DNA from 3 places in the Geodermatophilus sp. SYSU D00697 genome. Region 1 is predicted to be linked to each of the others. Evidence: riboswitches for the same ligand, from Rfam matches in the RefSeq annotation. Region 1 holds a riboswitch; each other region holds the start of a gene.
The links. A riboswitch is a leader RNA that binds a small molecule or an ion and turns the genes downstream of it on or off. The one in region 1 is predicted to bind cyclic di-AMP.

Region 1 (7,614 bases):
GATGCGTCCGGCCGGCAGCTGCTACGTCTGCGAGGGCTGCGGCTCCACCAGCGGCTGCAGCTGATGTAGTCGGCCGGGACGTGTTGTCCGCGCCGGTCCGGGCGGCGTCGTCCCGAGTTCGGGCAGCACTGTCCCGGTCTCCGCCAGCGGGACTCCCCGACCACTGAGGTCGTCACCGGCCCGGTTCCCTCCAGGAGCCGGGCCGGTGGCGTGTCTGGCGCAGGAGTGAGCAGGCCACCCGGCGCTCGTCGGTGACTCCGTGGCTGGGGTCAAGGGGTCACCGACGGTGTCGATACTCCTCAGTAGCGCATCCAGGATCATCGTGTCAGCAACGCAGGAGTGTCCCTTCGTGACCCAGCCAGGAGGGGTTCAGCCGAACCCCCACGACCACGGCGGCCAGCCCGGCCCCACGCCCCCGGCCGACAACCGGCCCCCGGTCGGCCCTCCATCCCAGTCGCCCAGGCAGCAGGTCGGCGCTCCCCAGCCCCAGCCGCCGTACGGGATCCCGCAGGGCTCCTGGCAGCCGCCCGCCCAGCCCGGCCCGAGCCTGCCCACGCCGCCGAGGCACCCCTGGTTCAGGCAGAAGCGGTTCCTCATCCCGGCCGGGGTGCTGGCCGTGGCGGTGCTGGGCGCAGCCGTCGCGCCGAAGGAGGACACCGACAGCGCCCCCGTCGCCAGCTCCAGCGCGCCCGTGGTGGAGACGTCGGCACCCGCGTCGGGACCTTCCTCCGCTCCGCTCCCGTCGATCAAGGAGGTCGCCCCGGCTCCTTCGCCGGCTCCGGCCTCGGAGCCTTCCTCTGCTACCGCGCCGCCGGTCGAGGAGGTCGCCCCGACTCCTCCGCCGGCCCCCGCGCCTGCTCCGGCTCCCGCACCGGCACCTGCGCCCGCTCCCGCGCCTGCCCCGGCTCCTGCGCCCGATCCGGCACCCGATCTCACGGTCGGCCAGGAGAACGCGCTGGAGTCTGCGGGGGACTACCTCGACTACTCGTCCTTCTCGCGCTCCGGGCTCATCGAGCAGCTCGAGTACGAGGGCTACTCGACCAGTGACGCGACGTGGGCCGTCGACCGCCTGGACGTCGACTGGAACGAGCAGGCCGCCCAGTCCGCCAGGGACTACCTCGACTACTCGTCCTTCTCGCGCTCGGGGCTCATCGAGCAGCTGGAGTACGAGGGCTTCACCCCCGAGCAGGCCGAGTACGGGGTGAGCCAGGCCGGGTTCTGATCCAGGCCCACCCGGTGCGCTCCCCGGCGCACGCCGGGACGTCGGTGCCGGGTGCGCTGACCGGACCCACCGGAGGCCCGCCTGCTCGGGACCTCGTCGTGCCGCCCCGGCCGCCTCGTGCGGCCGGGGCGGTCCCGTCTCGGCGCCGGCCGGAGACGTGCCCGAGCCGCCGTCACCGGCCGCGACGTGCAGGCACCCGGCGGGCGCTGCAGCGCGAGGGAGGCGCACCGCGAGGGGCGCTGCACCGCGAGGGCCGCTGCACCGGCTGCCCACCACGCCGGAACCAGGTGATCGACCGCGTTCCCGGATGGTCGCCGGTCAGCGACCGGCGTCGTCGTCCGGAATGCCGTCCGGGACCCACCGCGGACCGGCCTCGTCGGGCCGGGGACGGTCCTGACGGTGCAGCCGGATGGCGACCAGCGCGACGTCGTCCTCCGAGGATCGCCCGCTGCTGGACGGATCCGGTCGCGTTCTCGCCGGCGGGAGCCGTCGGGACGAGGGGGCGCAGTCTGGGCCGGCCGCGGGCCGCGGGCCCACGAGCGCCCCGCCGCCGGGCCGTGCCTGGTGCAACGATGGACGCCCGCCCGGTTGGCTACTTTACGATGTTCACACATCGGCGAGCGCTGCGGGGGATGGCCGGGGGTGGCGTGTGCGCGGAGGTCCCGACGGTTCGGCCAGCATCGAGGCCGAGGCCGGGGGACGGGTGCTCCGGCTGCGGGGCGAGGTCGACGTGGACGTCGTCGAGCGTCTCCGGCGCGAACACCCCGGCGGGCTGCCGCCGATCGCGGCCATCGAGGCCGGCGAGGTGACCTTCCTGGACGCGGCATGTGTCGCCCTGCTGGTCGAGCTGGCCCAGGTGGCCGACCGGCAGGGTCGGACGCTCGTGCTGCGGTCCGCCTCGGAGCGGGTCGACCGGGTGCTACAGCTGACCGGAGCGGACGCCCTGTTCCAGCGATCCGGATGACGTCGGCGGCGCTGCCCGGGTCGGGGCCTCGGCCGGCGGGATCGTCGCGCCCGGTGCGTCGGTGGTCTCGAGGAGGTCGCTGAGGAGGTCTCGTGTGGAGGTCAGCTCCGTGACCAGCAGCTGCCGCGCCACCGCCAGCAGCTGCGAGGTCCTCGGGTCCCGCAGCGAGTAGCGCACCGCCGAGCCCGAGCGGTGGGCGAGGACGACCTGAGCCCGCCGGAGGACCGCGAGTTGTTGGGAGAGCTGCGACATCTCCACCTGGAGCTGGGTCGCGAGTTCCCCGACGGTCCGCTCTCCCTGGGTCAGCTGCTCCAGGACCAGCACGCGCAGGGGATGACCCAGGGCCTTGAACAGATCGGCCTTCGCAGCGGCGATCGGGACATGGCGGTAGGGCACGTCCCGGACTCTACGGGCCGGTGATCGGCGGGGTCCCGTCCCCGACGGGGGTCCACCCCGGGTGGGGGAGTCGGCCCGGCCGGGGCCGCATCCCGGGGCGCGGACGGCAGCGCCCCCCAGCGGCGGACGGCAGCGACCCCCCACCCGCGACGGCAGCGACCCCCCACCCGCGGACGGATGGGGGGTCGCTGCCGTGGTGTCGGAGACCCGGGCTCGGAGGGGTCAGCCGCGGTAGTTCACGTGGACGTGGTCGAAGTGGTTCGCCGTCACGCCGCCACGGTCGGCCATCGCCTTCCAGGTGCCGGTCGGCGAAGTCAGGATCCGCTGCTGCCAGATCACGTACTCGACGCCGAGCTCGTCCCAGTGGTCGACCTGGTACTGGGCGATGGCGTCGCCGAGGGCCGCGTCGGACAGGACCATGTAGTCCAGGGCCAGCCCGGACGGGTGCCCGTGCGGGTCGACCGCGCTGCCGCGGGTGCCGCCGATGGTGATGCCGGCGGCGCCGGCCACGTTGCTGACCACCGCGTCGGCGGCCGCCTGGGCCTGCGGCCGCACGGCGCCGGCGCTGTTGGTGATCTGCGCGACCGCTGGAACAGGTGCCGGAGCGGCCACGGCCTGAGCCGGGGCGGCGGCAGCCACGGGCGCGGAGTTGCCGACGGTGCCCACCTCGACGGGCGCGACGGCGGCCTGCGCGGCGCCGGCGACCAGCAACACCTGACCGGGGAAGATCAGGGTCGGGTCGCTGCCGATGACGCCGACGTTGCGCTGGTACAGCTCCCGCCACGGCTGGTGGAACGTGGTGGCGATCCCCGCCACCGTGTCGCCCCGCTGGACCGTGTAGACGTCCGACGGGGCGGCGGCCGGGGCCGGAGCGGCCTCCGGGGCCGGGGCGGCAGCCGGGGCCGCGGGAGCGGCGGCCGGCGCGGGTGCCGGCGTCCCGGCAGCGGCCGGCGTGGTGCCGTCGGTCAGCTGCTTCCCGCAGGTCGGCCACGCGCCGATGCCCTGCCCGGCGAGGACCTTCTCGGCGATCTCGACCTGTTGCGCGGGGGTGGCGAGGTCGGCGCGGGGGGCGAGCTCGGTCCCGCCGTAGCCGGCCCAGGTGGACTGGCTGAACTGCAGCCCGCCGTAGTAGCCGTTGCCGGTGTTGATGCTCCAGTCGCCGCCGGACTCGCACTCGGCGACGCCGGTCCAGTCGTGGGTGGTGGCGGCGGATGCCGGGGTGCTCAGGACGCCGAGTCCGACGACGGTGGCCCCTGCCGCGACGGGGGCCTTGGCGATGACCTTCTTGGTCCGGACATAGCGCGGCGCACGGTGCTTGGCCATGGGTGATCTCCGATCACCGCCGGCGAGGTGAGCTGTCGGGTTCGGACGATCGGTGCCCGGCCGCGGGTCGCGGCTTCACCCCGAGGCGCGCCCGGCCGTTCGGCCGGAGCGCCGTGGAACGTGGGTCCCCCACCCCTGCCCTGAGGTTCTGGAGACGGCTACCGGTGGGCAGGGTTTGGCGGACCGGCGCCACGCTCCCATCTGCGGAACGCAGCCAAAACGTTACGTTGGGTCATGTGAACTGTCGCCGTGACGGTCGTCACGCTTTGGTGTGCATGGGGAGGACGGGCAGGTCGGGGCGAGAGACTCCGCGGACGTGCTCTCCGGCACAGCGGTCCCGGCGGCGGCACAGCGGTCCCGGCGGCGGCACAGCGGTCCCGGCGGCGGCACAGCGGTCCCGGCGGTGGCACAGCGGTCCCGGCGGCGGCACAGCGGTCCCGGCGGTGGCACAGCGGTCCCGGCGGTGGCACAGCGGTCCCGGCGGCGGCTGGCGAGCGGTCCGGCCGCCGCCGGGGGGCGGTCACAGGACCTGGTGGCCGTACATCTCCCCGAGCGGGTCGGCGATCAGCTCGATGCGGGCGCCGTCGGGGTCGCGGAAGTACACCGACACCCCGCTGTGCACCTCGTGCGGCACCCCGGCGGCGGTCAGCCGCCGCACCAGCTCCTGCCAGCGCTCGGGGTCGACGCTGATGGCCATGTGGTGCAGCCCGCCCAGCACCTCGGCGTAGGGGCCGACGTCCAGGCCGGGGAAGTCGAAGAAGGCGATGAGGTTGCCGTTGCCGATGTCGAAGAAGAAGTGCGAGGAGCCGGGGTAGTCGCGGTTCTCGATCAGCTCGGTCAGCGGGAAGCCCAGGACGTCCTGGTAGAAGCGCACGGTCCGCTCGACGTCGCTGCTGATCAGCGCGGTGTGGTGCAGGCCGCGGGCGGTGGTGGCGGGGCGCTCGCCGGCCGGCCGCAGGTACGCGGCGCGGATGCGCGCCCGCTCGGCCTCCAGTGCAGCGGGGTCGGGGGCGGTGGTCGTCATCGGGGTGCGTCCTCTCGGGTCGGGGCGTCAGCGGTCGGCGGAGGGGGCGAGCCGGAACTGCTCCCGCCGCTCGGCGGGCACGAGGTCGAGGTAGGCCGGGTGCCGCTGGATGTAGCCGCGGATGAACGGGCAGAACGGCAGGACGGCGTGGCCCGCCGCCCGCGTGGCGTCCAGGGCGCCGCGCGCCAGCACCGAGCCCAGCCCCCAGCCCTCGAAGGCCGGGTCGATGACGGTGTGGGTGAAGGCGACCGACGACGCGGTCCGCCGGTACTCGGCGAAGCCGGCGACCTCGCCGTCCACCCGCACCTCGAAACGGCCGGCCCCGGGCACGTCCACCACCACCGGCTCGTTCTCGGGCATCGCACACCGGTCCTCTCGGTCGACGGCAGAGTCTTGCAGGCGAGGACCGGCGCGCACGCCGATCCCGCCGGCGACCGACGAGACGCGGCCCGGGCGGCTCAGGAACCGGCGGCCCGCGGCCGGGGGACGATCGGGCCCGGTCCGACGCGGCCCTCCATCAGGCAGGTCGTCCCGGCGGCCCGCGTTCGTGCGCCCTCGATCCGCCGCCGTGCCTCCTGCACCAGCGTGCCGTCCTGCCGGGGAGCGCAGACCAGGATGGGCCGGTGCGCCCGGACGGCGGGGTGGGCGAAGGCCTGCTCGACCAGCTGGGCGCTCAGCGGGTCCGGCAGGTCGGGGCCGTCGGCCCAGAACTCGACGACGACCTCGCCGTCGGGCTCCCACACGTGCGCCTCCGCGACCGCCACGGCGGACATCACCACGGTGACCCCGGTGGGTTCGACGAGCAGCTCCCAGCGCCGTCCGTCGGGTGTGCCGCCCGGGATGCGGCGGGGGCGCGCGACGGCGGTGGGGGCGGTCCTGGGGCGGGGCGGCTGCGCGGCAACGGTCAACGCGGTGCTCCTCGGGACGGGTGTCGGGTGAGCCGTCTCCACGGTGCCGAGCGGGCGGTGCCCCGCGCAGGGCCGTTGGTCCCGGAATCAGCGGTCCACCTCGGGTCGAGCCCGAGCGCGGACAGGCCCGGACCGGTGCGGCAGGGTGTCCCCGTGGCCGGGGGGCCACCGGAGGCGGTGCGCGGGACGCGGTCGTCGCGCCGTCCGGACGCGAGTCGAGGAGACGGTGCATGAGGACACGCGGAGCCGTGCTGCGGGGACCCGGCGACTGGGAGGTCGTCGACCTGGAGGTCCGGGACCCGGGCCCGGGTGAGGTCCTGGTCGACATGGCCTACGCGGGCCTGTGCCACTCCGACGAGCACCTGCGGTTCGAGAGCGCCCGCTATCCGATCGTGGGCGGGCACGAGGGCGCCGGCGTCGTCCGGGCGGTCGGTGCGGGCGTGACCGGCCTGGCGCCCGGCGACCACGTGGTGACCGCCTTCCTCCCCACCTGCGGCCACTGCCGCTGGTGCGCCTCGGGCCGGTCCAACCTGTGCGACCTGGGCGCGACCATCGCCACCGGCCGGCTCCCCGGCGGCGGCTGGCCGTTCACGCTGGACGGCGAGCCGCTGGGCGGGTTCTGCATCGTCGGGGCATTCGCCGAGACGTCGCTGCTGTCGCAGTACTCGTGCGTCAAGATCGACGACCACCACCCGCTGGACGTCGCCGCGCTCATGGCGTGCAGCGTGCCGACCGGCTGGGGGTCCGCGGTGAACGCCGGGCCGGTGCGGCCGGGCGACGTGGTCGTGGTCGTGGGCACCGGCGGGGTCGGCTGCAACGCCGTCCAGGGGGCGGCGGGCGTGGGGGCCCAGCACGTGGTCGCCGTCGACCCGGTCGCCTTCCGCCGGGAGTTCGCCCGGACGCTGGGCGCCACGCACGCCGTCGCCACGACCGAGGAGGCCGCGGCGCTGGCCCGGGAGCTCTCGCGCGGCACCGGCGCCGACGTCGTCATCGTGACCACCGGCGTCACGGACACCGGGATCATCGCCGGGGCGCACCGCTGCCTGGGCAAGGGCGGCACGCTGGTGCTCACCGGGCTGGCCGACCACACGCTGGAGAAGACGGTGAGCCTGCCCGGCAACATCGCCACCGTCTTCGAGCAGCGCGTGCAGGGCGCCCTCTTCGGCATGTGCAACGCCCACCGGGACATCCCGCGGCTGCTGGGCCTCTACGAGCAGGGCCGGCTCCGGCTCGACGAGCTCATCACCCGGAGGTACGCCCTGGACGAGATCGAGCGGGGCTACCGGGACCAGCGCGAGGGCACGACCATCCGCGGGGTCCTCCAGCACCGGCACTGAGCGCACGGGCGCCCCCGGCCCGTTCGGGCCGGGGGCGCTGCGCGCACGTCAGACCACGCGCGGGTCAGATGACGAACGCGGCCAGCGACTCCGGGGCGAAGAGCTCCTCGGGCTCGTACCGCCGGGGGGAGAGCCCCTGCTCGGCGTGGTAGCGCAGGAACGTCTCGAGCGTGGTCCGGTTGGGCTCCAGCCCGTAGGGCCACCAGTCCTCGCCCAGGGTGGCGCGGGTGCGCTCGACCTCGGCCCACAGCCACGGCAGGGCGTAGCGCAGGGCGGCGGTCTCGCCGATGCCGGCCAGGCCGACGTCCTTGGCCGTCGCGCAGGCCTTGACCAGCTCTCGGGCCAGCCAGCGGTGCTGCTCGTAGACCTCCCGGCGGATCACCAGCGTGTGCATGATCGGGAAGATGCCGGTCCGGGCGGAGTACTGCCGCTCGACCTCC
Region 2 (7,614 bases), on a different contig from region 1:
GCGGCCGCGCGAACCAGGCGAACATCGCCCGGGAGTCCTCGTCGTCGCCGAGCGCGTCCAGCGGCAGCGCCTCGTAGCGGCCCGGCAGCCCGGCGCGCTCGCCGAAGGCGGCGGCGACCTGCTCGCCGGTCCGCTCGTCGCCCCCGATCTCGATGCTGCCGCCGGGCACCCGGGAGGGGTCCAGCAGGACGGCCGCGGTGACCGCGCCGATGTCGGCGACGGCGATCATCTGCAGCGGCACCCCGGCCGGCAGCGCCATCCGGACGACGACCGCGCCGTCCTCGGCCGACGCCATCCACCGCAGGTTCTCCATGAAGAAGACCGGCCGCACCAACGTGGCGGGCAGGCCGAGGGAGACGATGTGCTCCTCGACGCGGCGCTTGCTCTCGAAGTGCGGGATGCCGGTGCCCCGCTCGGCGCCGCCGACGGAGCTGAACACCAGGTGCTCGACGCCGGCGTCGGCGGCCGCGTCGGCCAGGGCGGTGCCGTCCGCGACCTCGCCGTCCACACCCCGCGGGCCGAAGGGGGTGGTCATCGCGAACACCCGCTGCGCGCCGCGGAACGCCGTCCGCAGGCTGTCGGGGTCCTGGAGGTCGGCGGGGACGAGCTCGGCGCCGCGGTCGGCGAGGTCCCGGGCCCTGCCCGAGTCGCGGACGAGGGCGCGGACCCGGGCGCCGGCGTCCAGCAGTGCGGCGGCGGTGGCGCCGCCCTGCTGGCCGGTGGCTCCGACGACGGCGATCACGGGTCCGGGCACGTGTGACTCCTCGCTGAGGGGGCGGGTCCCCCTAGGGTGCCCGAGCATGGCGGAACGGCAGCTCAGGACGGTCCTGGAGGGCGGCGGGTTCTTCGAGGGGCCGCGTTGGCACGAGGGCACGTGGTGGATCTCGGACTTCTACCGGCACACGGTCAGCCGGGTGACCCCCGACGGTGCGGAGACCGTCGTCGTCGAGGTGGAGCAGCAGCCGTCCGGGCTGGGCTGGCTGCCCGACGGCTCCCTGGTGGTCGTGTCGATGAAGGACCGCCGGGTGCTCCGGTACGCCGACGGGTCGCTCACTCCCCACGCCGACCTGGCCGAGCACTGCGGTGGGCACCTCAACGACCTGGTGGTCGACGCGGGCGGGCACGTGTTCGTCGGTGACTTCGGCTTCGACCTGATGGGCGGCGGGAACGCCGCGACCGCGTCGCTCAAGCGCATCGACCCGGACGGCACGGTGTCGGTCGCCGCCGAGGGGCTGCAGTTCCCGAACGGCTCGGTCATCACCCCGGACGGCGGCACGCTCGTCGTCGGCGAGACGCTGGGCAACCGGTACACCGCGTTCGACCTGGGCGCCGACGGGTCGCTGACCAACCGGCGGGTGTGGGCGTCGCTCGGCCCGGAGGTCACCGGGACGACGGTCGACGAGGTGCTCGGCCAGCTGACGGTCGCCCCTGACGGCTGCGCGCTGGACACCGAGGGGCGGATCTGGGCGGCCGACGCGGTCGGCGGCCGGGTGGTCCGCGTGGCCGAGGGCGGGGAGGTCCTCGACGAGGTCGCCGCGCCGTCCGGCCTGGGCGTCTACGCCTGCATGCTCGGCGGGGACGACGGCCGCACGCTGCTGATGTGCTGCGCGCCGGACTTCTACGAGCACAACCGGGCGCCGGTGCGCGAGGCGGTCCTGGTGGCCACCGAGGTCGACGTCCCCCACGCCGGCCGGCCGTAGCCGCGAGGTCAGCCGTTCCGGCCGCCGAGCGGGTGGTCGGTGTCCGGGACGCCGCTGGCGCTCTCGCCCGGGTTGGTCGACATCTCACCGTCCCGGGCGGCGCGCGGCTCCTCCTGCTGCGACGGCGGCCCGACCAGGTCCTCCTCCGGACGCGTGCCCGGGACCCCGTCGGTCGGTTCGTTGACGCCACCGGCCGGCCGGCCGGTCAGGTTGCCCTCGGTCATGCCGCGGGAGTACCCGCGCCGGGCAGCGGTCACGCGGGGTCGAGCACCCGGACCGGGGAGCCGGCCATGAAGGCGGCGACGTCCTCGACGACCTCGCGGTAGAAGACCTCGTAGCCGCGGCGGGTGACGTAGCCCAGGTGCGGGGTGAGGACCGTGCGCGGCGCGCTGCGCAGCGGGGAGTCCGCGGGCAGCGGCTCCCGGTCGTAGACGTCGAGGCCGGCGCCGGCGATCCGCCCGTCGGACAGCGCCTCGACCAGGGCGGCCTCGTCGACGACCGGCCCGCGCGAGGTGTTGACCAGGATCGCGGTGGGCTTCATCCGGCCGAGCTCGGCGCGCCCGACGATGCCGCGGGTGCCCTCGCCGAGGACCAGGTGCACGGTGGCGACGACGTCGAAGGGGGCGAGCCGCTCGACCAGGGCGTCCTCGTCGTCGAGGTGGTCGGCGAAGGCGACGACGTCGAGCGGTTCGGGGACGCGGGACCAGTCGGCGAACTCGGCCGCCACGGACTGGTGGTCGTCGAGCACCGCGACCCGGTGGGTGCTCACCGGGAGCCCCCGCCCGGTGCCGGGCGGGGGCTCCCCAGCGGAGCCGTCAGTGGACGGGGCCGCGGCCGTAGCCCTTGCCGCCGCCGCGCTTCTTGTTCTGCTCGCCCATCTTGGCGATGAACTCCTTGATCTTGGCCTGGTTCTGCGGCTTGCGGGCCTCCTGGATGACCTTCGCCGCGATCCCCGACGCCACCAGCTTCCGGATCATTCCGGCCATGGGGTGTGTCCCTCCTCGTTCTCGGTCGTCTGTGGTCGTGCCCGCCCAACGCCTGCGCCAACCCCCGGGTTCCAGCTGCTGTCCGCGATACGGACGTCACGCCGTGTGAGAACACTCCGCCTTCCACATACTTTGGTCCCACGCCTCTGACCTGCGGAAACGCACCCATGACATTCCTGCGCGCTCCGTAGTCCTCCGTGGTCACGGCGGCGTGTCGCCATCCGGACACGCCGCCGCCGCGCGACCGTCCGGCCGCCTGCGACGGCCGTCGCGCTCTCCTACGGTCGTCCGCGGTCCTGCCGGGCCTCTCGTCACCGAACCGCGTGACACCGGCCGGACTACGCCGAACCGGACGCGGTACCCGCCGCGCCCGGACCGGGGACCCACCGCATCCCTGGGGTGAAGCGCATCTCGCGCCGGGCGACTCCCCCGTCCGAACCCGTCAGCTAACCCGGTAGGCGGCCGTGGAGAACAGGAGACCCCGTCGTCCATGACGACTGCACGCACGTCTTTCGCACGCCGTTCTTTCCGTGGGATCGCGATCGCCGCCGTTGCCGGCGCCGCCGTGACCCTCGCTCCGGCCACCGCCCAGGCTGACGCCGGTGACGCCGGTTCCGGCGCCGTCGCCCTCGCTGCGGCCGCCGCCCCCAACGGCGCCGCCCAGAAGGCCGTCGACACCGCCCTGGCCCAGCAGGGCGACCCGTACGGCTGGGGCGCCACCGGTCCCAACGCCTTCGACTGCTCGGGGCTGACGACGTTCGCCTACCGGGCGGCCGGCGTCGAGCTGCCGCGCACCTCGCGGGCGCAGTCGACCTTCGGCGCTCCGGTGGCGAAGTCCGACCTCAAGCCCGGTGACCTGGTGTTCTTCTACAGCCCGGTCTCGCACGTGGCCATGTACATCGGCAACGGCCAGATGGTGCACGCCTCCACCGCCGGCCAGCCGGTCAAGGTCGTGAACCTCGACTCGATGCCGAGCTACGTCGGGGCCCGTCGGGTCGCGTGAGTCGCGGCGCCCCGGCCGTCCTGAGGGCGGCCGGGGCACCGTCCGTCAGTCGCAGGCCAGGCCCGCGGTCCCGATCGACGGCGTGATGATGACCTTCCGGTTCTGCGCCGCCGGGCCAGGGAGCAGGTTGCCTTCAGCGTCGTGGTCCTGGACATAGCCGGGGAACTCGCTCCCGACGCCGTCAGGGGTCAGGTTGCCGGCCGGGACGTCGAGGTCGACGAGCAGGTCCCGGACCGCCTCGGCACGTAGTCGGCTGAGGTCCTTCTGTCCGGTGATGTCACCGACGTCCGCCGTGGTCCCGGTCAGGGTCGCCGTCACGCCGTTCCCGACCAACTGCCCGGCGATGGGTGCCAGGACCGTCCGGGCCTCGGCCTCGTCGACGAACTCGGCCGAGTCCGGCCGGAACGCGACGTCGGCCCCGGTGAGCACGATGGTTCCCTTGACGCAGACCGGCCCCTCGGGCACCGGCACAAGCGTGACTCTCGGCAGCTCCTCATCGAGGAGCTCCCGGCTCAGCTGTGTGTCCTCGACCTCGGGCTCAACGCCCCCATTGGCGGCGGCGATGATCGCCTTCCAGATGGCGATGAGGTTGTTCCGCTGCGCGATGCTCAGCCGCTGTTGAGGTTCGGCAGTGTCGCCGATTCCCTGCAGGATGACCCTGACTCCACCTAGGTCCGGCAGGGCATCGAGCGCCACCAGGTTGTCGACGACCTCCTCCGGGTCCGCCTCCAACAGGCCGGGCTGGGTGAAGTCCAGCGGCGCAACGGTGGAGAGGCCTGAGTCGACGACCACGATCGTCCGAGGCGGCGTCTCCACCGCTGAGATGCTGCGCGCTGCCTCCTCCAGAGCTGTGAGGAGATCGGCCTCTTCGTCCTCCGCACGGAGCGCTTCGATCTCTGCGGCCAGGGTCTCCCTGTTCCGCTCCCGACTCTCCTCGCGTGCAGGTCCGTTGTTGCCCGTGATGAGCATCTGCCCCGAGAACTGCACCGCGGGTTCGCCGTCAGCGACGACCATGGTCACGAGTGACTGGTCCTGGAGAGCCTGATCGAAGACCGCGGCCGCCGGACCGTCGAGCTGCGGCGGCGGCATGTTGCTGCGTGCTCCGGCCACCAGGGCCACCGCACCGGTCGGGTCCCCCACCGCCTCGTCACCCCCACAGCCGGCCAGGACACCGGCCAGGGTCAGGACGGTTGCCACCGCGGAGACACCGCGGGGGATGGCGCTCTTTCGCACAGGGAGGCCTCTCGGATGTGGTGAGGACCGCAGTGGTCAGTGGCTGCCGGCGTGGGTGCCGTTGCCGTGGAAGCGGTCGTGGGCGTCCCGCGAGGTCGGGACGAGGTTCACGCCGTGTCGGCGCGCAGTCGGCTCCGAGGAGACGTCCGCGCCACGCCCGGCGGTCAGTCCGCTGGTGGCCTCCGGCAGCCCGATGTAGCGGGCGACCTCCACGCGGACGAACTCCTTCAACGCATCGATGCCGGCGTCGATCTCGGTGGAGGCATCAGCAGCGCGCTGATGTGCTCGCGCCTCCTCGGTGCGGGCAAGCGCCAACTCCTGCTGTCGGGCAGTCGCCACTGCTGCAGCCTCGGCAGCCGCCCTCCGGTGGGCCGGCAACGTCTCCCGTAGCGCCAAATAGGTCGTCATGTGGGGGTGGTGCTCGGTGAACCCCGAGTAGAAGGCCAGGAGCCCCGAGGCCACGTACAGCCCAGCGAGCAGGAGTGCGGACAGCAGAGGGTCGTGCTGCGCCTGAGCAGCCCCGGCCGACCCGAAGACGTCCGACGCGGCGGAGGTCGAGTCCTGGCTCTGCACGCGGAAGACGAAGGCGACTGCTCCGAGGAGCAGCCATCCGCCCAGCATGAGGAAGATCGACGGTCGCCCCAGGCCTCCCCGAGCCTGGCGCAGCTCCTTCCAGGCCCGCCCGACGAAGTGCATGAGGCCCACCGAGGCGGCGGCGAAGGCGAGTGTGAGCATCCAGACGACGTACTCCTCGCCGTCCGTGAACGTCGTGGCGATGACGAGGCGGAACGTGGCCACGTCACCCAGTGCCGCGACGACCAGGAACGCGATGACGAGGAACCGGTGGAACCGCGGCCGGACGAGTCCCTCCAGGGGATCCGAGGTGGCACGGGGCCTGCGCCTGCGCTCCCGCTGGTCGATCGCATGGTTCTCCGCAGGCTCGAGCACCCGCCGCTTGGCAGCGGTGAGCTCGCGCTCCGCGTCCTCGACGGCGGCGGTGGCCGCGTCGGAGAGCTTTCGTGTCTTGAGGACCTCCGCCTCGAGCTCGGCGACTCGCCCTTGTGCCGCAGCGGCCGAGTTGGTCCGCTCGCTGGCACGGCGGGCGTGCATCTCCCGGCGCAGACCCTCGAGCCACGCGTCCATCACGTCGCCGTTGCCGGCGTCCAGGGAACCCGCCTGGGCGAGTTGGGCGACGTGCGCGACCACCTGGTCACGCGCCCCACGGAGCTCGGACTCCACGACCGACGTGGGCGGTGCCGGGGAGGGCTCCTGCACGGGCAGGCTCGAGCGGTTCACGCGGCGACTCCAGACGGTGCGGCAGCCATGGTGGGATCGGCCCACGCGGGCAGAGGACAGAGTTCCGTCGTCCAGCCCCGGATGAGCTCGTCACGCTCCGGATGACGACGAACGAGAGCCCGCCGGTAGATGGCGGCCTTGCGGCTCGCGACTGCCTGGTGGTGGACGACGTGCGAGCGAGCGACGTCCGTGCGGGTGTCGCACTGCGCCTTCAGCTCAGCCCGCTCGGAGAGCCGAGCGTCGATGCTCGCCTGGGTCTCCTGGACGACCGAACGGGCCCGTTCGACAGCCCGCTGATGGGCGACGATGCGCCGCCGGCGGACCGCGGACTCGGTCAGCTGCTCCTCACCGGGGTACCGGAGCGACAACCAGTCTTCCGACAGCGGTTCTGACAGCCGACCCACGTCGTTGGCCTCGCGCTGCAACGCTGCCCTCAGGTGGTCGAGTTCGGCGTCGATCCGATCCATGCTCACCTCACGCGACTGGTTGTCGCGCAGGCACCCCGTCCACTCGCGCTCGCAGACCTCGCGGTACTCGGCGACCAGCTCGGAGAGGACGGGCGTCGAGTCCGCGCTCAGACCGACCGGGAGACCGGCGCGCCGGTCTGATCGCGCGTACCACTGCAGCCGCCACCGGGTCCGCAGTGGGATGCGCACCAGGCGGTAGCGGCGGTCGAGGTGCTGGGCACCCGTCGAGGCCACGACCACTCCCCCGTCACGGGCGCAGCGCCCGATCATCAGCCAGATCCATCACGGAGGCGCGACGACGCGGTGGTCCCCCGGTCTCCCGACGGGCACCGCGCAGGAGCGTGCGCACCGGGTGCGGGAGACGTCTGGATGCTATTGAGGTCGATCTTGTTCCGGTGGGCGTCGACCGGGGGCCTCATCCCATGGGGTGAGCGGGGCGGCCCTCGATCACCCTCGGCAGGGCTCGGGGGCCTGCTCGGCCGGCTGCAGCGAGAAGACCGCGCCGGTGTCGCGCGGCCAGGCGTGCAGGAAGAGCAGCCCGACGCGGGTGTTGAGGAAGGCCTCCGCGCCGGCGCTGCCCACCCGGGCGGTCAGCTGGTCGGGATCGTGGTTGCGGTAGCGCCGCAGCTCGTCCCCGGCGGCCAGGGTGACCACGTCCCCGACGGCGCCCATGACGACCACCGGCTGCCAGTGCTCGGCGGCGTCGTTCTGGCAGAACTGGACCTGCGCCGGGTGCGGCGCGTGGCCGCGGGCGTAGCGGGAGCACCGCGGAGGCTGCCCGACCCGGCTCGGCCCCGGGTGCGGCTCGAGGTGGTCGGACATGTGCTCCCCCTTGCTCCGTGCGCGGTCGGTCAGCCGGCCGGCTGTCCAGTGGAGCACCCAGGTGTCCCGCTCCCATCCCGCACCAAACGCGGTGGACGCCGAAGTCC
Region 3 (7,614 bases), on a different contig from region 1:
TCTCGAGGGCCTGGTAGACCACCGGCGCCATGGTGAGGATGATCCCGATGAGCAGCAGGAAGCCGATCGCGATCGGCACCACGCTGCCGCCCACGAGGTAGGTGACCAGCGTCGCCGAGCTCGTCGCCCACCCCGGCCAGATGTTGGCGAAGTAGGCCATGATCGCGAACACCAGGCCCCAGTGCCGCCAGTACCGGCTGAAGCCGGTGAGCGCGGTCTCCCCCGTCGCGAGGGTGTACCGCTCGATCTCCATGTTGAGGAAGTACTGGGTGGCCAGTCCCACGAAGGCCGCCCAGACGAAGACCAGGCCGACCTGGGAGGCGATGTAGGGGTAGAGGATGAACTCGCCGCTGGCCATCCCGACGCCGGCGGCGATGATCCCCGGGCCGATGACGTGCCGGAAGCTCGCCGGCGGCTCCGGCATGTCCCGCACGGCCGGTGCGGCCAGGTGCTTGGTCGGGAACAGGTCCACCACCGAGGAGGGTCGGCCTCCCGGACGGGTCGTGACCATCGCGGCCCCCTTGTGAGCTGCGTCACTTCCTGGGCGGGACCATTCCTGCACGTTCGCGTCCCGGCGGCAACCCGGGGGTGCGGGCCGTGCTCAGACCGAGACGTCCGGGTAGTCCCCCGTGCCGTGCGGCGTGAAGGCGACGTGCCGCTCGGAGAGGTCCGCGCTGCGCCGCACCCCGAGCAGCTGCATGCAGCGCAGGTACTCCTCGGCGAGGATCTGGTAGGCGCGCAGGACGCCGTCGCGGCCGCCGGCCATGAGCCCGTAGAGGTAGGCCCGACCGATCATCACGGCGTCGGCACCCAGTGCCCGGGCCGCGACGACGTCCTGGCCGTGGAGGACGCCGCCGTCGATGAGCACCGTGGCCCGCTCCCCGACGGCCGCGCGGACGTCGGGCAGCACGTCCAGCGTCGCGGCCGAGCGGTCCAGCTGGCGGCCACCGTGGTTGGAGACGACCACGCCGTCGGCCCCGCGCTCCATGATCTCGCGGGCCGACGCCGGCGTCGTCACGCCCTTGACCAGCAGGTTGCCCCGCCAGCGCTCCCGGACCCAGTCCAGGGACGTGAGGTCCAGGCCCGGGTCGAACACCATGCTCGCGACCTCGCCCGGGGTGGGGTTGCCCGGGACCTCGGCGAGGGAGGCGAAGGCCAGCCCGCCGGTGGTGAGCTTGTTGAACCACCACACCGGGAACCGGGACATGTTGAGGAAGGTCCGGGCCGTCAGCGTCGGCGGGATGGTGAGGCCGTTGACCACGTCCCGCAGCCGCATCCCGGAGACCGTGGTGTCGACGGTGAGCAGGAGCGTCGAGTAGCCCGCCGCCTCGGCCCGCGCCAGCAGGCCCGCGTTGACCTCCCGGTCGGCGGTGAAGTACAGCTGGAACCACAGGTCACCGCCCGGCGCGGCGGCCCGCACGTCCTCGATCGAGGTCGAGCCGACCGTCGACAGGGCGTACGGGACGCCGACGTGCGCCGCCACGCCCGCCACGGCCGCCTCCCCGTGGTGGTGCATCATCCGGGTGTAGCCGGTCGGCGCGAAGGCCAGCGGCATCGCGATGCGCGACCCGAACAGCTCCACGCTCGGATCGGGGTCGGCGACCGAGCGCAGGGCGTCGGGGCGGAACGTGACCCGCCGGTAGGCCGCGACGTTGCGGGCGGCGGTGATCTCCTCCTCGGCCGCGCCGTCCACGTAGTCGAACACCGCGCGGGGCGTCGTCCGCCGGGCGGCCGCGCGCAGGTCGCGGACGGTGAGGCAGTGCTCGAGGCGGCGGGCGGTGCGGCCCAGGCGCGGCCTGCGGAACTGCACGACCTCGCGGAGTTCGGACCACCGGGGCACCTGCCGAGCGGTCGAGACGGGCTCGAGCGGCGCCTGGCCTCCCATGTCCCTCGCCTCCGTAGCTCCTGGCGGTGACGACCGGCCGGGTCGCGGCCGCGTCCAGCGTCGCAGGCTCCCGGGCGGCGCGCTCGTCGTCCGACGGACCACAATCGCGCCCGAGAGGACCGGGCCGTCCCGCGGAGGCGGCCGGCTCCGACCGGCGAGAGGAGCTCCGGTGGACGACGACGCGACGCCCGGGCGACGGCTGCGCAGCCAGGAGTGGTTCGACGACCCCCGCGACACCGGGATGACGTCGCTCTACGTCGAGCGGTACCTGAACTGGGGGCTGACCCGCGAGGAGCTCCAGTCGGGCCGGCCGGTCATCGGCATCGCCCAGACCGGCTCGGACCTCTCCCCGTGCAACCGGCACCACCTGCAGCTGGCGCAGCGCGTGCGCGAGGGCGTCCGGGACGCCGGCGGGGTGGCGCTGGAGTTCCCGGTCCACCCGATCCAGGAGACCGGGCGGCGACCCACGGCGGCGCTGGACCGCAACCTGGCCTACCTCGGGCTGGTGGAGGTGCTCTTCGGCTACCCCCTCGACGGTGTCGTCCTGACCACCGGCTGCGACAAGACCACCCCGGCCTGCCTGATGGCCGCGGCCACCGTCGACCTCCCCGCGATCGTGCTGTCCGGTGGGCCGATGCTCAACGGCTGGTTCAACGGCGAGCGCACCGGCTCGGGGACGATCGTCTGGCGCGCCCGGGAGATGCTCGCCGCCGGGGAGATCGACGAGGCCGGCTTCGTCGACCTGGTCGCCTCCTCGGCCCCTTCCCCCGGCCACTGCAACACCATGGGCACCGCCTCGACGATGAACGCGATCGCCGAGGCCCTCGGCATGAACCTGCCCGGCAGCGCGGCGATCCCCGCCCCGCACCGGGACCGCGGGCGGATGGCCTACCTCACCGGCCGGCGGATCGTGGAGATGGTGCACGAGGACCTCACGCCGTCGTCGATCCTGACCCGGGAGGCGTTCGAGAACGCCGTCGTGGTCACCTCCGCCATCGGGGGCTCCACCAACGCGCCGATCCACGTCAACGCCATCGCCCGGCACATGGGCGTCCCCCTCGACGTGACGGACTGGCAGGCCCTGGGGCTGACCGTCCCGCTGCTGGTCGACGTGCAGCCGGCCGGCCGGTTCCTCGGCGAGGAGTTCCACCGGGCCGGGGGCGTGCCCGCCGTCGTCCACGAGCTCATGGCCCACGGCCTGATCCACGAGGACGCCCGCACCGTCAACGGCGCGACGATCGGCGAGAACTGCCGGGACAGCGCCGCGACCGACCGCGAGGTCATCCGCACCTTCGACCGGGCGCTGCTGCCCGACGCGGGCTTCCTGGTGCTGCGCGGCAACCTCTTCGACAGCGCGATCATGAAGACCAGCGTCATCTCCGCCGAGTTCCGGGAGCGCTACCTGTCCGACCCGGAGCACCCCGGGGTGATGGAGGGCCGCGCCGTCGTCTTCGACGGGCCGGAGGACTACCACGCCCGCATCGACGACCCGGCGCTGGCGATCGACGAGACCTGCCTGCTGGTCATCCGCGGGGTCGGCCCGCTGGGCTACCCGGGGTCGGCGGAGGTCGTGAACATGCAGCCGCCCGCGGCGCTGATCAAGGAGGGCGTGCACGCGCTGCCCTGCATCGGCGACGGCCGCCAGTCGGGGACGTCGGGCTCCCCGTCGATCCTCAACGCCTCCCCCGAGGCCGCGGCCGGCGGCGGGCTGGCGCTGCTGCAGACCGGGGACGTCGTCCGGATCGACCTCCCCGCCGGCCGGGCCGACGTCCTGGTCCCCGAGGAGGAGCTCGCCGAACGGCGCCGCCGGCTGGAGGCCGACGGCGGGTACCCGGTGCCGCCCTCCCAGACGCCGTGGCAGGAGATCCAGCGCTCGATGGTCGGTCAGCTGTCCGAGGGCATGGTCCTGCGCCCCGCGGTGGGGTACCAGCGCGTCGCGCCCACCGTGGGCGTCCCGCGCCACAACCACTGAGGCGGGGTCTCAGTCCCCTGCCGCCGGCGCCGGCCGGCCCCGCACGAGGGCGACGGCCTCGGCGGTGAGCCGGCGGACGGTCGCGAAGTCGCCGGCCGCGATGCGGTCGCGGGGCACCATCCAGGAGCCGCCGACCGCGACGACCGCGTCGACGCGCAGGTACTCCTCCACGTTGCCCGGGCCCACGCCACCGGTGGGGATGAAGCGCACGTCGCCGAACGGTGCCGCGAGGGCGGCGATCGCCCGGGCACCACCGGACGTGCCGGCGGGGAAGAACTTGACGGTGGTGAGGCCAAGCTCCAGGGCGGCCTGGACCTCGGTCGCGGTGACCGCACCGGGCAGCGCGAGGACGCCGTGCTCGGCGCAGCGCTCGACGACGGCGCGGCTCAGACCGGGCGAGACCACGTAGGCCGCGCCCGCGGCGACGGCCTCGTCGACCTGCGCGGGGGTCAGGACGGTCCCCGCCCCGAGGAGCACGTCCCCCCGCGCGGCCATGGCGCGCAGCGCGTCGCCCGCGGCCCGGGTGCGGAAGGTGACCTCGGCGACCGGCAGCCCGCCCTCGACGAGGGCGCCGGCGAGGGGCTCGGCGTCCCGCGCGTCGTCGAGGACGACGACGGGGACCAGCCGCGCCCGGCCCAGCGCGGCCAGCACGTCGGTCACCGCTCCACCACGTTGCGCAGCTCGCCGCCGTCCAGCAGCGCCGCGAGATTGGCACTGACCAGGTCGTCGGCGCCGACCGGCCGGCCGCCGGCCGCGTGCGGCGTGAGCAGGAGGTCGGGGGCGTCCCAGAGCGGGGAGTCGGCGGGCAGCGGCTCGGTCTCGGTCACGTCGAGGGCGGCACCGGCGATGCGGCCCTCCACCAGCGCCGCGACGAGGGCGGGCTCGTCGACGGTCGAGCCGCGGCCCACGTTGACCACGTGGGCGTGCGCCGGCAGTGCGGCCAGCCGGCCGGCGTCCAGGGCCCGGGTGGTGCCGGCGGTCGACGGCAGGATCATGACCAGGACGTCGGTCCGCCCGAGCTCGGCCTCCAGGTCCTCCTCGGCGACGACGGCGAACCCGGCGCGCTCCCCCGCGCTGCGCGCCACCCCGCGCACCCGGGCGCCCAGCGAGGCGAGCACCGGCGCGAGGGTCTGCCCGATGGCACCGAACCCCCAGATGAGCACGCGGGCGTCGATCAGGGTGGTCACCGCACCCTCGGGGTGCAGCGGCTGGAGCCCGCCGAGCTCGCGGGCCCAGCGGTGCTCGCCCTGCGCCCGGGCGGCGGCGGGCAGGCGGCGCACCAGGGCGAGGGTCAGGGCCAGGGCGTGCTCGGTGACCGTCGCGCTGTGCAGGCCCGCACCGGCGGTGACGACGACGTCCTCGGGGAAGCCGGCGGCGAGGACGGCGTCCGGTCCGGCCGCCAGGGTCTGCACCCAGCGCAGCCGGGGCATCCGGCCGGCGACGGCGGCGAGGTCGGCGGTGGAGCTGCCCCACACGACCATCGCCTCGGCGTCCAGGTGCTCGTCGGGCACGGGGGCCGCGGCGTCGTAGACGACCGCGTGCACGCCCTCGGGCAGGTCCGGGGCCAGCGGGACCGAGTCGGGCAGCAGGAGCTTCATCCGAGGAGGCCTCTCGTGGGGTCAGGCGGGGACGGTGCCCGAGCCCCATGCCACACCCGGCCGTCGGGCGCCGCCACCCCAGCCCGGTCGCCCGTGGACGGGAGCCGGACCCTGACCTCCGGCCGCGCCGGGCCCGACCGGCGGGGTGTCAGCCCCGGTAGTTCACGTGGACGTGGTCGAAGTGGTTGGCCGTCACGCCCCCGCGGTCGGCCATCGGCTTCCAGGAGCCGTTGGGCGAGGAGAGCATCCGCTGCTGCCAGATGACGTACTCGACACCGAGCTCGTCCCAGTGGTCGATGTGGTACTGGGCGATGGCGTCGCCGAGGGCGTCGTCGGACATGACCATGTAGTCGACCGCCAGGCCGGACGGGTGACCGCCGGGGTCGGCCGCGCTGGCGCGGGTGCCGCCCAGCCTGATGCCGGCGGCGCCCGGGACGTTGGAGACGACCGCGTTGGCGGCCGCCTGCGCGGCCGGCTTGATGCTCCCGGCGGTGTTGGTGATGCGCGCGACCGCACCCGCCGCGGCCGCGGCGGCCCGGGCGGGAGCGGCCGGCTCCGGTGCGGCGGCGGCCTGCGCGGCCGCGGCCTCCGCCTGCTGTCGCGCGGCGGCCTGCGCGGCCGCCTCGGCCTCGGCCGCGGCCCGGGCGGCGGCCTCCGCCTCGGCCTTCTGCCGGTCGAGCACGGCCTGGTCGGCGGCGGCCTGCGCCTGCTGGGCGGCCGCCTGCGCGGCCTCGCGGGTGCTGCGGCTGGCGGCGAGGTCGGCCAGCGGCTGCAGGTCCCGGGTCGCGTCGACCTCGACGGGCGCGGACTGGGCCGAGAGCCCCAGCTGGGCGGCGACGCTGACCGACTCCGACGCCCCGGCGTCGGCCTGGGCGGCCGGCTCCGCGCCGATGACGACGTTGGCCACGACCGCGCCGGCCGCGGCGGCGGCCAGGAGGAGGGCCGGGCGGCGGCGCGAGGGAGCGATCCGGCCGCGGCGGTCGGCGCGGCGGGAGGTGGTGGTGCGGGGGTCCATGGGGTGGGGTGCTCCGAGGGTGCGGGCGCAGGTGCGCACGGAGGGGCGCAGGCTGCGGGGAGGTCGGGGGACGTCGGCGGTCCGGGAGAGCCGGCCGGTGCGGACACCACGGAGACGGCGGGGACGCCGGTCGAGCGAGGGTGCTCGGGGAGGGTCCGCGGGAGGCGGGTCAGGGACGGCCGCGGGCGATCACGTGCGAGGGTGCGCCCGGAGCCGGCGGTGCCGGAGCGAGGGTGGGCATCCGGCAGGGCTGGGGCACGCCATCCGGCGGCTCTCCGTTCTTCCGATGGCCGCCTACCGAGTTAGCTGACGGGTTCGGGCGGGAAGCGGCCCTGCCCGCTACCCGGACGACGGCCCGGGAGCGGGGTTCACCCCAGTACTGCGGTGGGTCCCCGGCTCGCCCCGGAGGGCGACTCGGCGGCGTCCGCTCGGCTTCCCCGGCAGGGGACGTGAGGACCGGCCGGACCCGACCACCGTAACCGGCGTTATGTGTTTGTGACAATCGCGGACCGTCGATTCGTCGGGTGATGTGTGTCGCGCCTCCCCCGGTCGACGGCCGGGTGGTGTAGGCGCCGACGATCCGCGTGCACGGGGCCACCCGCGTCGTGTGCACGGACCGCGGTGGTCGGCGCCCGCAGAGCGCGGTACGTGCACGAACCGTCGTCGGCGCCGCGGGAGAGGCCAGGGGCGCCGCCCCTAGGGTGGGCCCGTGGAGGTCTGGTTCACCCCGTCCTGCTCCAAGTGCCGCACCGCGCGGGCCCAGCTGGAGGAGGCCGGCGTCGAGTACACGCTGCGCCGCCACCTGGACGACCCGCCGACGGAGGCCGAGCTGCGCGCCGCGCTCCGTGCCCTGCAGCTGGAGCCGTGGGACATCACCCGCATGTCCGAGCCCCTCGCCCGGGAGCTCGGGCTGCGGGACCTGCCCCGGGACGCCGACGCGTGGATCCGCGTGCTGGCCGAGCACCCGCGGCTCATCCAGCGCCCGCTCGTGCTGACCGACGACGGACGGGCGTGGGTCGCGCGGGACGACGCGACGCTGACCGAGGTGGTGGCGGCCGGACGGCGGTCGGACGCGGGCTCCTGACGACGCCGGCTCCCCTGGTCAGAGGCGGTGTGCCGCGGCGGCGGCGAGGGTCCCGAGGGT

Region 2: linked by a shared signal. The riboswitch ahead of ACI79C_RS02890 (C40 family peptidase) and the one ahead of ACI79C_RS10275 (LysM peptidoglycan-binding domain-containing protein) in region 1 are both predicted to bind cyclic di-AMP.
Region 3: linked by a shared signal. The riboswitch ahead of ACI79C_RS16800 (hypothetical protein) and the one ahead of ACI79C_RS10275 (LysM peptidoglycan-binding domain-containing protein) in region 1 are both predicted to bind cyclic di-AMP.

The regions. Positions count from the first base shown of each region.
Region 1 covers NZ_JBJGYV010000009.1:84,547-92,160, reverse strand. Annotated here, with positions in the region: gene ACI79C_RS10295 (vitamin B12-dependent ribonucleotide reductase) at 1-64, shown strand, start outside; gene ACI79C_RS10290 (Ltp family lipoprotein) at 350-1,222, shown strand; gene ACI79C_RS10285 (STAS domain-containing protein) at 1,872-2,186, shown strand; gene ACI79C_RS10280 (ArsR/SmtB family transcription factor) at 2,142-2,582, opposite strand; gene ACI79C_RS10275 (LysM peptidoglycan-binding domain-containing protein) at 2,805-3,905, opposite strand; cyclic di-AMP (ydaO/yuaA leader) riboswitch at 3,908-4,069, opposite strand; gene ACI79C_RS10270 (VOC family protein) at 4,426-4,929, opposite strand; gene ACI79C_RS10265 (GNAT family N-acetyltransferase) at 4,957-5,289, opposite strand; gene ACI79C_RS10260 (hypothetical protein) at 5,388-5,837, opposite strand; gene ACI79C_RS10255 (NDMA-dependent alcohol dehydrogenase) at 6,068-7,174, shown strand; gene ACI79C_RS10250 (hypothetical protein) at 7,239-7,614, opposite strand, start outside.
Region 2 covers NZ_JBJGYV010000002.1:192,996-200,609, forward strand. Annotated here, with positions in the region: gene ACI79C_RS02865 (NmrA/HSCARG family protein) at 1-754, opposite strand, end outside; gene ACI79C_RS02870 (SMP-30/gluconolactonase/LRE family protein) at 801-1,700, shown strand; gene ACI79C_RS02875 (hypothetical protein) at 1,709-1,957, opposite strand; gene ACI79C_RS02880 (NAD(P)-dependent oxidoreductase) at 1,954-2,469, opposite strand; gene ACI79C_RS02885 (hypothetical protein) at 2,516-2,686, opposite strand; cyclic di-AMP (ydaO/yuaA leader) riboswitch at 3,018-3,163, shown strand; gene ACI79C_RS02890 (C40 family peptidase) at 3,252-3,689, shown strand; gene ACI79C_RS02895 (OmpA family protein) at 3,735-4,886, opposite strand; gene ACI79C_RS02900 (hypothetical protein) at 4,959-6,218, opposite strand; gene ACI79C_RS02905 (hypothetical protein) at 6,215-6,919, opposite strand; gene ACI79C_RS02910 (hypothetical protein) at 7,133-7,564, opposite strand.
Region 3 covers NZ_JBJGYV010000019.1:39,554-47,167, reverse strand. Annotated here, with positions in the region: gene ACI79C_RS16825 (Nramp family divalent metal transporter) at 1-472, opposite strand, end outside; gene ACI79C_RS16820 (alpha-hydroxy acid oxidase) at 602-1,810, opposite strand; gene ACI79C_RS16815 (IlvD/Edd family dehydratase) at 2,055-3,857, shown strand; gene eda (bifunctional 4-hydroxy-2-oxoglutarate aldolase/2-dehydro-3-deoxy-phosphogluconate aldolase) at 3,867-4,517, opposite strand; gene ACI79C_RS16805 (phosphoglycerate dehydrogenase) at 4,514-5,455, opposite strand; gene ACI79C_RS16800 (hypothetical protein) at 5,604-6,470, opposite strand; cyclic di-AMP (ydaO/yuaA leader) riboswitch at 6,747-6,900, opposite strand; gene ACI79C_RS16795 (ArsC/Spx/MgsR family protein) at 7,180-7,554, shown strand; gene ACI79C_RS16790 (CPBP family intramembrane glutamic endopeptidase) at 7,573-7,614, opposite strand, start outside.